DNA from 3 places in the Rahnella aceris genome. Region 3 is predicted to be linked to each of the others. Evidence: riboswitches for the same ligand, from Rfam matches in the RefSeq annotation. Region 3 holds a riboswitch; each other region holds the start of a gene.
The links. Region 3 has a riboswitch for thiamine pyrophosphate ahead of thiB (thiamine ABC transporter substrate binding subunit). Riboswitches for the same ligand answer to the same signal wherever they lie in the genome.
Positions count from the first base shown of each region.

Region 1 (3,279 bases), on a different contig from region 3:
AAGAAAAATTCTATCCGCTGAACCCGTTTGATGCCGTTCATTTGCAAAAGGCGCTGACGAAATTTCATCAGGTTGAACAGGCGCTGAGCGAAACCCAGCACCAGGCATAATCCGCGGTTACCACCAGCGGTGGAAATGATGCACAGGCCCGATACCGTGGCCGACTTCCAGTGAGTCGGCCTGCATCAGCGCCTGCTGTAAATAGGCTTTGGCTTCGCGTACCGTATCGGCCCAGTTGTGATGACGCGGACGTAACGCGGCCAGCGCGGCCGACAGCGTGCAACCGGTGCCATGGGTATGTCGGGTATTCACACGCGGCGCAGTAAACCGCTCACGGGAACCGGTCACAAACAGCCAGTCAGGGCTTTCCTCATCACTCAGATGTCCCCCTTTCATCAGCACGGCACCACATCCCATCGCCAGTAAGGCTTCTCCCTGCTCACGCATTTCGGTTTCATTCGCCGCCACCGCACAGTCCAGTAACGCCGCCGCTTCGGGCAGATTTGGCGTAATAATGGAAGCCTGCGGGATCAGCAAACGACGCACGGCATCCACGGCCTCCGGCAGCAGTAACGGATCGCCACTTTTCGCCAGCATCACGGTATCCAGCACCACAAACGGCGGCTGATAATGTCTGAGTCGCTCCGCAACCGCCTCCACAATCTGACTGTTCGCCAGCATGCCGATTTTCGCACTGTCGATCCGCACATCGCTCAGTACGGAATCGAGCTGCGCTGAAACGAAACCGGGCTCAATGTTATAGACCGACTGCACACCACGGGTGTTCTGCGCCACCAGCGCGGTGATCACACTGGTGCCGTACGCACCCAGCGCCGAGAAGGTTTTCAAATCCGCCTGGATCCCCGCCCCGCCACTCGGATCTGTGCCTGCAATCGTCAGTGCATTAATACGTTTCATTGTATTTCCTCGCCATTCAGCCATTCCTCGCCCATTAAATACAGATTATCGAAGTATTCAGGCGTGAAACTGCCCGGCCCCTTCACGACCGCACAGGCGCGCTCGCCGGCACAGGACATCACCCGGCAGGCGGCGGCCACGTTATCCAGGCGATCACCCGGCAAAGCCACAAAGGCCGCCACCACCGCAGATAATGCGCATCCGGTACCCACCACGCGGGTCATCATCGGATGTCCGCCAGCCACCGCCCAACTGCGCATCCCGTCGGTGACGTAATCGGTTTCACCCGTCACAGCCACTACCGCGCCGGTCTCCCGCGCCAGTTGCTGTGCGGCAGGTAAGGCAGAAAGGGAATCATCACCGCTGTCCACGCCCCGCCCGGACGCACTGAGGCCGCTGAGAGCCAGGATTTCCGAGGCATTACCGCGGATTGCGGCAGGTTTAAGTGTGATGATTTCACGACAGAATTCTGTACGCCAGCTCAGACCGCCGACAGCAACCGGATCCAGCACCCAGGGCTTTCCGGCCTGACTGGCTGCGTGAATAGCCGCCCGCATCGCATCGGCATGGGGATGTGTCAGCGTGCCGACGTTCACCAATAAGGCATCAGCAATGGCGCCAAATTGCGCCGCTTCGGCGGGATCAACCACCATCGCCGGAGATGCACCCAGCGCCAGCAGGACATTGGCGGTAAAAGATTGCACCACGTCGTTGGTCAGGCAGTGAACCAGCGGCGCTGAAAGGCGGAGTCGTTTCAGAGAAGTGGCGGCTAAGGCGCCGGGCAAGAAGGTAGGTCGGGTATTCATAAATCTCCCCACCGGCACTCAGGAAGGCGGTATCAGGAGAGATACCTGACTTCCCTACGCTGGCATAATCCAGATCAGGTAATACGGGTAAAATCTCAGCCCTGCTTTGCAGCGGGCACCCCGAGTCAAGGGAACATTATTGGCGGCGGAGGTCAGAAGATCAATCAGGAAATGCGTTAAAAACCACTGTTCTCTAATAGGACAGTATTAACATATCCATTGGTTTGACAGGAATACCCTTACTAAGGCGGCTTTTCATTAATATGTTATTTTTGCCACAAGCATCACATATACCTGCTAATCTATATCAAATACCGTCTGGTTTTATATATGCTTAAGAATATCTATAAGTGCTTTTACTTATTGAAATGATTATATTAAATTCATGAATAATATACATCAGCGTTAGCAGAGGAATGTGATGTGAAATTAATTATACAAATACCTTGCTTTAATGAAGGTGGCACGTTGGCTATTGCTCTGAATGCCTTGCCCCGGCATGTTGAAGGCTTTGATAGCGTTGAATGGCTGATTATTGATGATGGCAGCTCAGACGATACCATCGACGTGGCCAGGAAAAATGGCGTAGACCACATAGTCAGGCATAAGACCAATAAAGGCCTGGCTTATGCATTCATGACAGGAATTGATGCCTGTTTAAAATTTGGTGCCGACGTCATCGTCAATACTGATGCCGATAATCAATATAATGCAGATGATATTCCGAAATTAGTTGCCCCAATACTCTCGTCACAGGCAGAATTTGTTATTGGGGAACGTCCAATTCAGGCAATTGAACACTTCTCACCTTTGAAGAAATTACTTCAAAAACTAGGGAGTTGGGTTGTGCGGACGGCCAGTAAAACGGATATTCCTGACGCGCCCAGTGGTTTTCGTGCAATTAACCGCGAAACGGCTCAAAAGCTTATAGTTTTCAGTAATTATACTTATACCCTTGAAACTATTATCCAAGCCGGACAGAAAAACATCTCTATTACATCCGTACCTATCAGAGTAAATGATGACTTACGCCCTTCCCGACTGGTGAAAAGTACATTTTCATATATCAAAAGAAGCGTAATCACAATTATAAGAATATTCGTGATCTATCGTCCATTCAGATTTTTTGGAACCATTGGCTTGACACTTTTCACCATTGGATTTTTGATCGGACTACGTTTCTTATTCAAATACTTTACGGGAGATGGCACAGGAAATATACAGTCTCTAATTTTGGCATCTATCTTGTTGGGGATGGGATTTCAGACCTTGCTGATTGCATTCGTTGCAGATTTGCTTTCTGCTAACAGAACATTACTTGAAGATTTAAGATTTAAAACCGCACAACTGCACAACAGAAATCCTCAACCTTTGGCAAAAAAAAATTATCCACCTGAAAAAGATCAATTATAAAACTAGAAAATTATTACAATAGGAAAAATGATGGCTATAAAAATTGCTGGTGGTAAAACTGAAGATGGTATTGTTGTAGGTAATAATTACAATAAATATGCTTCTAAAAATCCAATAGTACGCTGGATGATGAAAGGGTTCG
Region 1 is NZ_JAADJV010000001.1:186,694-189,972, reverse strand. Features, by position in the region: gene GW591_RS00945 (hypothetical protein) at 1-110, shown strand, start outside; gene thiD (bifunctional hydroxymethylpyrimidine kinase/phosphomethylpyrimidine kinase) at 118-918, opposite strand; gene thiM (hydroxyethylthiazole kinase) at 915-1,724, opposite strand; TPP riboswitch at 1,759-1,857, opposite strand; gene GW591_RS00930 (glycosyltransferase family 2 protein) at 2,148-3,137, shown strand; gene GW591_RS00925 (class I SAM-dependent methyltransferase) at 3,168-3,279, shown strand, end outside.
Region 1: linked by a shared signal. The riboswitch ahead of thiM (hydroxyethylthiazole kinase) and the one ahead of thiB (thiamine ABC transporter substrate binding subunit) in region 3 are both predicted to bind thiamine pyrophosphate.

Region 2 (3,279 bases), on a different contig from region 3:
TCTTCGGTCATGTTGCGGCGGATCATCTGCATCGGCACATGTCCCGGACCTTCGATCATCACCTGAACATCGTATTCCCAGGCAATTTTGGTCAGTTCGCCCAGTGTGCGTAATTCGGCGAATTGCGCTTCGTCATTGGCATCCTGAATCGAACCCGGACGCAGGCCGTCGCCCAATGAAAGCGAGACATCATAGTCGGCGCAGATTTCACAGATCTCGCGGAAATGCTCAAACAGGAAGCTTTCGCGATGATGTGACAGACACCATTTCGCCATGATCGAACCACCGCGCGACACGATCCCGGTCAGGCGTTTGGCGGTCATCGGCACATAACGCAGCAACACACCGGCGTGAATGGTGAAGTAATCGACGCCTTGCTCGGCCTGTTCAAGCAATGTATCGCGGAATATTTCCCAGTTCAGATCTTCGGCCACACCGTTCACTTTTTCCAGGGCCTGATAAATCGGCACGGTGCCGATCGGTACCGGACTGTTACGCAGGATCCATTCACGGGTTTCATGTATATAACGTCCGGTGGAGAGATCCATTACGGTGTCCGCGCCCCAGCGTGTCGACCACACCAGTTTCTCCACTTCTTCTTCGATGGAAGATGTCACCGCCGAGTTGCCGATATTAGCGTTCACTTTCACCAGGAAATTACGCCCGATGATCATCGGCTCTGATTCAGGGTGGTTAATGTTGGCGGGAATAATCGCGCGCCCGGCAGCCACTTCCTGTCGCACAAACTCTGCAGTGATACTGGCGGGCAGATGCGCGCCAAAGCTTTCGCCGGGATGTTGCTGGCGCAGAACCTCGCCGCGGATCCGTTCACGCCCCATATTTTCGCGAATGGCGATAAATTCCATCTCAGGTGTGATGATGCCTTTGCGGGCGTAATGCAGTTGCGTGACATTTTTACCCGCAATGGCTTTGCGCGGGCGCGGCAGGTGTTCGAAGCGGAGGTGGTCCAGCCCGTCATCCGCCAGCCGCTGCTGAGTAAAACCGGAACTGACCTGTGAAAGTTCCTGCGTGTCCGCACGCTCGTTTATCCAGCGGGCGCGTAATTTTCCCAGACCGGTATGCACGTCGATAACTGCCGCCGGATCACCGTAAGGTCCGGCGGTGTCGTAAACAGGAATTGCTTCGTTTTCTTCGAACTGCGGATTGTCTTTGCCGCCGCCGACCAGCGTCGGGCTGAGCTGGATTTCACGCATCGGCACGCGGATATCTTCGCGGTCAGCTTCAAGATAAATACGCCGGGAGTTGGGGAAAGCTTCGCCCTGCAAGCTGTCGATAAACGATTGTGCCTGCGCGCGTTGTTCACGGCGATTTGACGGTTTCTTTTCAGAAATAACGGGTTTTTGGGTACTCGACATAGCAAATTCCTCGCAAAAAAACGTGATGGAAAATTGCTTGTCAGGAGGTTTACGGCAGGAGTAAAAATGGGCGGTGCAGCACGGGCGGCCTTATGCAGGCAGATGCCTGATTGCGCTGAACGCATAACATTACTCTTGTTCCCTTCGCGGGTACTAACCCGATCAGGTTCCGCGGATCCCGAATTAACGGTCTCAGCCTGGCGTAATTCTCAACAGAAAATTATGCGCTAGGCACTCCGACAAGAAGCCTCAATATAGGAGGCGTTTTTTTAAACTACAAGTAAAACCATAACCCTGAGCAGGGTTTTATTGTGGCAACGTGTTAAGCCGGTCTGGCGAGATCAGGCTCATTTTCCGAAGGTGGCACACTCTCCGGGGCAGGCTCAAAAGCCATGATAATTAATTGATCTTCCAGTTGAAAACGGGCATCTAATGCCTCACCGATATCCGATAATGCATAGTGAAACGCGAAAGCATTGTCATCGTCAATATCAGTTTCTGTGTAACTGTCATGGAAAGCCATGATAGCTTCAGTATTCAGCTCCAGAGCAGGGTAGATTTTTGCCGCCTGTACTTTTTTCGGGCTGCCTGCGCCATCGACTTCTTCAATGATGCGTGGATAGAGATGAAAATGCCCGGCAGAAAGATAGTCGACCAGATGATGGCAAAAACTGTCCAGCGCCTTTTCATTCAAAGGTGTATGTTTTTCTTTATTGGGTTTCAGACCGACGAAAGTGCAGTACGAAACCAGCAGTTCTTTGCGTGCGTGCAGCCATTGATCCACTAACTCATTACTGCCACCAACGCGTTGGGTCAGTCTTTCCAGACGATTTAGCATGGTTGACTCCGTGAGCGACAAAAAAAGTAACCAAAAGTTACTAATATGTAAATATCTTACTCAGATTGTCAGTCCCGACGAGGTTATGCAACAACAATTATGGAATTACAGATTACTGAGCAACACAACGGTTGGTGGATCATCAGCCAGGAAGGCAAGCTATGGCTGCCTGAGGGTGAACTGCCGTTTGGCAGCGCCGCACAATTTTCTCTGACCGGTAAAACAGCGCGGCAGATCGGCGAATGGCAGGGCGAACCTGTCTGGCTGGTTCGTCAGACGATGCCAAACCATATGGTTTCCGCCCGTCAGTTGCTGGATCAGGATCGCGGATTATTCCAGTTGGTCGGGCGTGGTGTGCAGTTGTCAGAGTTTTACCGTTCTCACAAGTTTTGCGGTTACTGCGGACATGAAATGCACGTCAGCAAAACCGAGTGGGCTGCACTCTGCGGGCACTGTCGCGAACGCTATTATCCGCAGATTGCGCCCTGCATCATTGTGGCTATCCGTAAGGGGGATGAGATTTTGCTTGCGCAGCATGTCCGCCATCGTAATGGTATTCACACGGTTCTGGCGGGTTTCGTGGAAGTCGGAGAAACGCTGGAAGAAACTGTGGCACGTGAAGTGATGGAAGAAAGTAACATCCGGGTGAAAAATGTCCGTTACATCAGTTCCCAGCCCTGGCCGTTCCCCAATTCGCTGATGATGGCATTTATGGCGGATTACGACAGTGGCGACATACAGCATGACCCGAAAGAGTTGCTTAACGCGAATTGGTATCGCTTTGATGCATTGCCGCAGTTGCCACCGCCCGGGACGATTGCGCGCCGCCTGATTGAAGACACCGTTGCCCTTTGTCGTGCCGAACACGAAGAGTAGAGGCGATTTTACGTGATAGAATGCTGTCAGATGATTGTCGGGCGGCCCGAATACTGAAGGAAAGAGCAAGAATGAATGAGTTGAAAAACGACCGTTACCTGCGTGCTTTGTTACGTCAGCCAGTGGACATTACACCGGTCTGGATGATGCGTCAGGCTGGTCGTTATTTGCCGGAGTACAAAGCAACCC
Region 2 is NZ_JAADJV010000009.1:7,045-10,323, reverse strand. Features, by position in the region: gene thiC (phosphomethylpyrimidine synthase ThiC) at 1-1,376, opposite strand, end outside; TPP riboswitch at 1,499-1,625, opposite strand; gene GW591_RS23870 (Rsd/AlgQ family anti-sigma factor) at 1,699-2,214, opposite strand; gene nudC (NAD(+) diphosphatase) at 2,314-3,090, shown strand; gene hemE (uroporphyrinogen decarboxylase) at 3,162-3,279, shown strand, end outside.
Region 2: linked by a shared signal. The riboswitch ahead of thiC (phosphomethylpyrimidine synthase ThiC) and the one ahead of thiB (thiamine ABC transporter substrate binding subunit) in region 3 are both predicted to bind thiamine pyrophosphate.

Region 3 (3,279 bases):
CCCAGCCAGCCGCAAATTTGCGCCAGCCAGCCCTGTCTTCCGTAGACACTGAGAATGCCAAACACCGCCACCAAAACCGGCAAGACCAGCGTCATCGCACATAAACGTAATAACAGCTGACGGCCGGGGAAACGGCGGCGGAACAAGGTGCGTGCCAGCAAAATTGCGGGCAGCACCGAGCAAAGCGCTGAAAGCAGCGCCTGCCAGAAAGTAAAGCAGATCACATGCCAGAGATAAGGATCGTGCCAGAGCGATGCGCCGCTTATCTGTGGCGCATGACGCCACAGAGAGCCTAAGGCCAGTACTGCCACCAGCAACATAGCCAGTGACGCGATGACGCCCGGCAACAGCCAGCGAGGGATCAATGGCTGACGGCGTTCTGCCATGCCTGGATCCATTGTGAACGATGAGTAGCGACATCCTGTGCGCTGTATTGCAGAGATTTGGCCGGAATCGTCAGTTGTTTAAAAGCGTCAGGCAGCGGGGTATTCACCACCGGATACATCCAGTTGCCGGTCGGGATCACTTTCTGGAAATCTTCCGTGGTGACGAACTTCATGAACTGTTCAGCAAGTTTCGGTTGCTTGCTGTTTGCCAGCTGGCCCGCCACTTCGACCTGCATGTAATGCCCTTCGGTAAAATCGGCTGCGGCGTAGTTATCTTTCTTCTCTTCGACAATATGGTATGCCGGAGAGGTGGTGTAGCTCAGCACCAGGTCGCTTTCACCTTTGAGGAATAAACCGTAAGCCTCGCTCCAGCCTTTAGTGACGGTGACAGTTTTCTTCGCCAGTTTTTCCCACGCTTGCGGCGCTTTATCGCCGTAGACTTTTTGCATCCACAGCATCAGGCCCAGACCCGGTGTACTGGTGCGTGGATCCTCATAAATCACTTTCCATTTCTGGTCGCTGTTGATCAGCTCATCGAGGCTTTTTGGCGGATTCTTCAGTTTATTTTTGTCGTAGACGAAGGCGAAATAACCGTAATCGTAAGGCACGAAAGTGCTGTCATTCCAGCCGCCTGGCACCGTCAGTCTGGCGTTGGTTTTCGGTGCTTTGGCGAATAAACCGGTTTGTTCAGCGGCCTGCAACAGGTTGTTATCCAGCCCCAGCACGATGTCGGCTTTGCTGTTTTTACCTTCCATCCGCAGACGGTTGAGCAAAGACACGCCATCTTCCAGCGCCACGTATTTCAGTTCGCAGCCGCATTGGGCTTCAAAGGCTTTTTTAATGGCGGGACCGGGGCCCCAGTCAGCAGAGAAAGAATCGTAGGTATAAACCGTCAAAACAGGTTTTGACGCAAATGCAGGTGCAGAAAGTAACAGCAGGCAGGACAGTAATTTTTTCAACTTTGCGCTCCAAAAAAATGAAAGGGCAAAGGATTTTGAGTAAGCATCGCGCAGTCTCAAATCCCTCCGCCGGGATTAACCGGATCAGGTTCGACGGGTTTCAAATCTCAGCCAAACTTGCTCACGGCGTTTACATCGCAGCTTTAACAAGTCGGGCACCCCGTTGAGAACGGATGTCATTCTAGAGATTAACGGCGCGATGCGATAGTCCGATTAACTGTCCGGTGGGGCAAACCAGGCGGATTTAAAGTCGAACCAGCCGAGGGTGTTCATACGCACACCGCGCATACTGCGTTGCCCCTGTAGCACCAGCCAGTGATGGAACAGGGGATGGATCTGATGGCTGACCGTCTGTTTCTGGCTCCATTTCGCCATCGATAAATTCCCGGCGTGCCACAGGGCGGCATCGTCGTTCATCTCTTCGCTAAAGCAATGCTTTGCCAGCGGCAATTCGTAGAAATGCGCGAACAGTGAAAACTCCAGCGGCAGGGTGAAGTTGGCACTGCCGAGCCACAGATCACTTTTGGCATCGCCGCGGTGCCAGACTGCGTAATCCACTATCTGAATAATCAGTTCGATACCTTCTTCCGCCAGCAACGGGCGCAGGGCGTTGCAGATCGCCTGATGTTCGGAATGCTCGCCGTAAAATGTCAGCGTTACCTGCGTCAGGTTTTGCGGTTTGGGCGGACGTGGCCGGGGCGCTTTGTGATGCCATCGCGGCAGCAGGCCATACGCCGGAGACCAGTAGCGCTGGTAAATCGGTTCGGCATTATTCAGTAAGGCGATGGGATTGAGTAAATCGCACAACCACTGGCGTGTTTCTTCAGATTGTCCGACCGGCGAACGCTGGTCAAATAACAGGAAATAGCAGCCTTCTTCAAGGCGACTTTCCAGCTCGCTTTTGCCTGATTCATCGGCCTGAAGCTGTACGCCGGAATGCACCAGCTCTTCACTCAGTTCCGGTAATACCCAGATATTCACCTCGTCGATCAGTGCCCGGAAGCCAAAATAATCGTCAAAGGCGCGGATGCGCAGCTGTGTTTTCAGATTACGCACCACGGCGTAAGGGCCGGTGCCGACCGGATGGCGGGCAAAATCAGGCAGTGACTGCCATTCCTGCGGCAGGATCATCGCGTGGATATTGCCAAACAACCACGGCAGCCAGCGGTCGGGTTCATTCAGGTGGATATCTATGACATTCGCCGTGGGCGTCGTGACTGATTTCAGGTTGCTGAACAGCGGATGCGTTTTCAGGCGAATAAACGTGGCGATAATATCTGCCATCTCGAGTTCGCGACCATGATGAAAATGAATGGCGGGGCGCAGATAAAACCGCCAGTGCAGCGGCGAAACTTCCTGCCAGTGATGGGCTAAATCGCCTTCCGCTTCCCCATTTTCCTCATTTATGCGTGTCAGGCCGCTAAAGATTTGTCTGGCAATGTGGGTTTCTGAACGGCGCAACATGGTGCCGGGCAGCAGATTCATCAGCGGGCGATAATACAGTACGCGCAGAATATGTTTGCCCTGACGGAAACTGCGACCGAGCTGGGACAGCAGCATCTGGCGCACCAGGGTTTTGTCGCCGACCAGTTGTACCAGCTGATCAATGCTGTCCTGTTCCAGCAGCTCTTCAGCGCGCTGTTGCTGGAGTGCCAGCCCGGTATAAAGAAATTTCAGCGTGGATCGTTTGCCGCGTCCGGCCTCTGCATCCCACGTCAGCCAGCCCTGTCCCTGCATGGTGCTGAGCAACGAGCGCATGTGTCTGCGTGAACAGTTCAGGACTTCTGACAGTGCCTGTAATGTCGTTTCAGTTTCTTCACCGTGACAGCTTTGCCATAAGCGGATGAACTGTTGTTGCAAACGGGATGAGGACATAAAAGAGGAACTCCGTGGCCGATCTTCATCAATTTATCTTTCCTCATATTACGCCGATA
Region 3 is NZ_JAADJV010000002.1:269,791-273,069, reverse strand. Features, by position in the region: gene thiP (thiamine/thiamine pyrophosphate ABC transporter permease ThiP) at 1-386, opposite strand, end outside; gene thiB (thiamine ABC transporter substrate binding subunit) at 362-1,345, opposite strand; TPP riboswitch at 1,389-1,518, opposite strand; gene sgrR (HTH-type transcriptional regulator SgrR) at 1,559-3,220, opposite strand.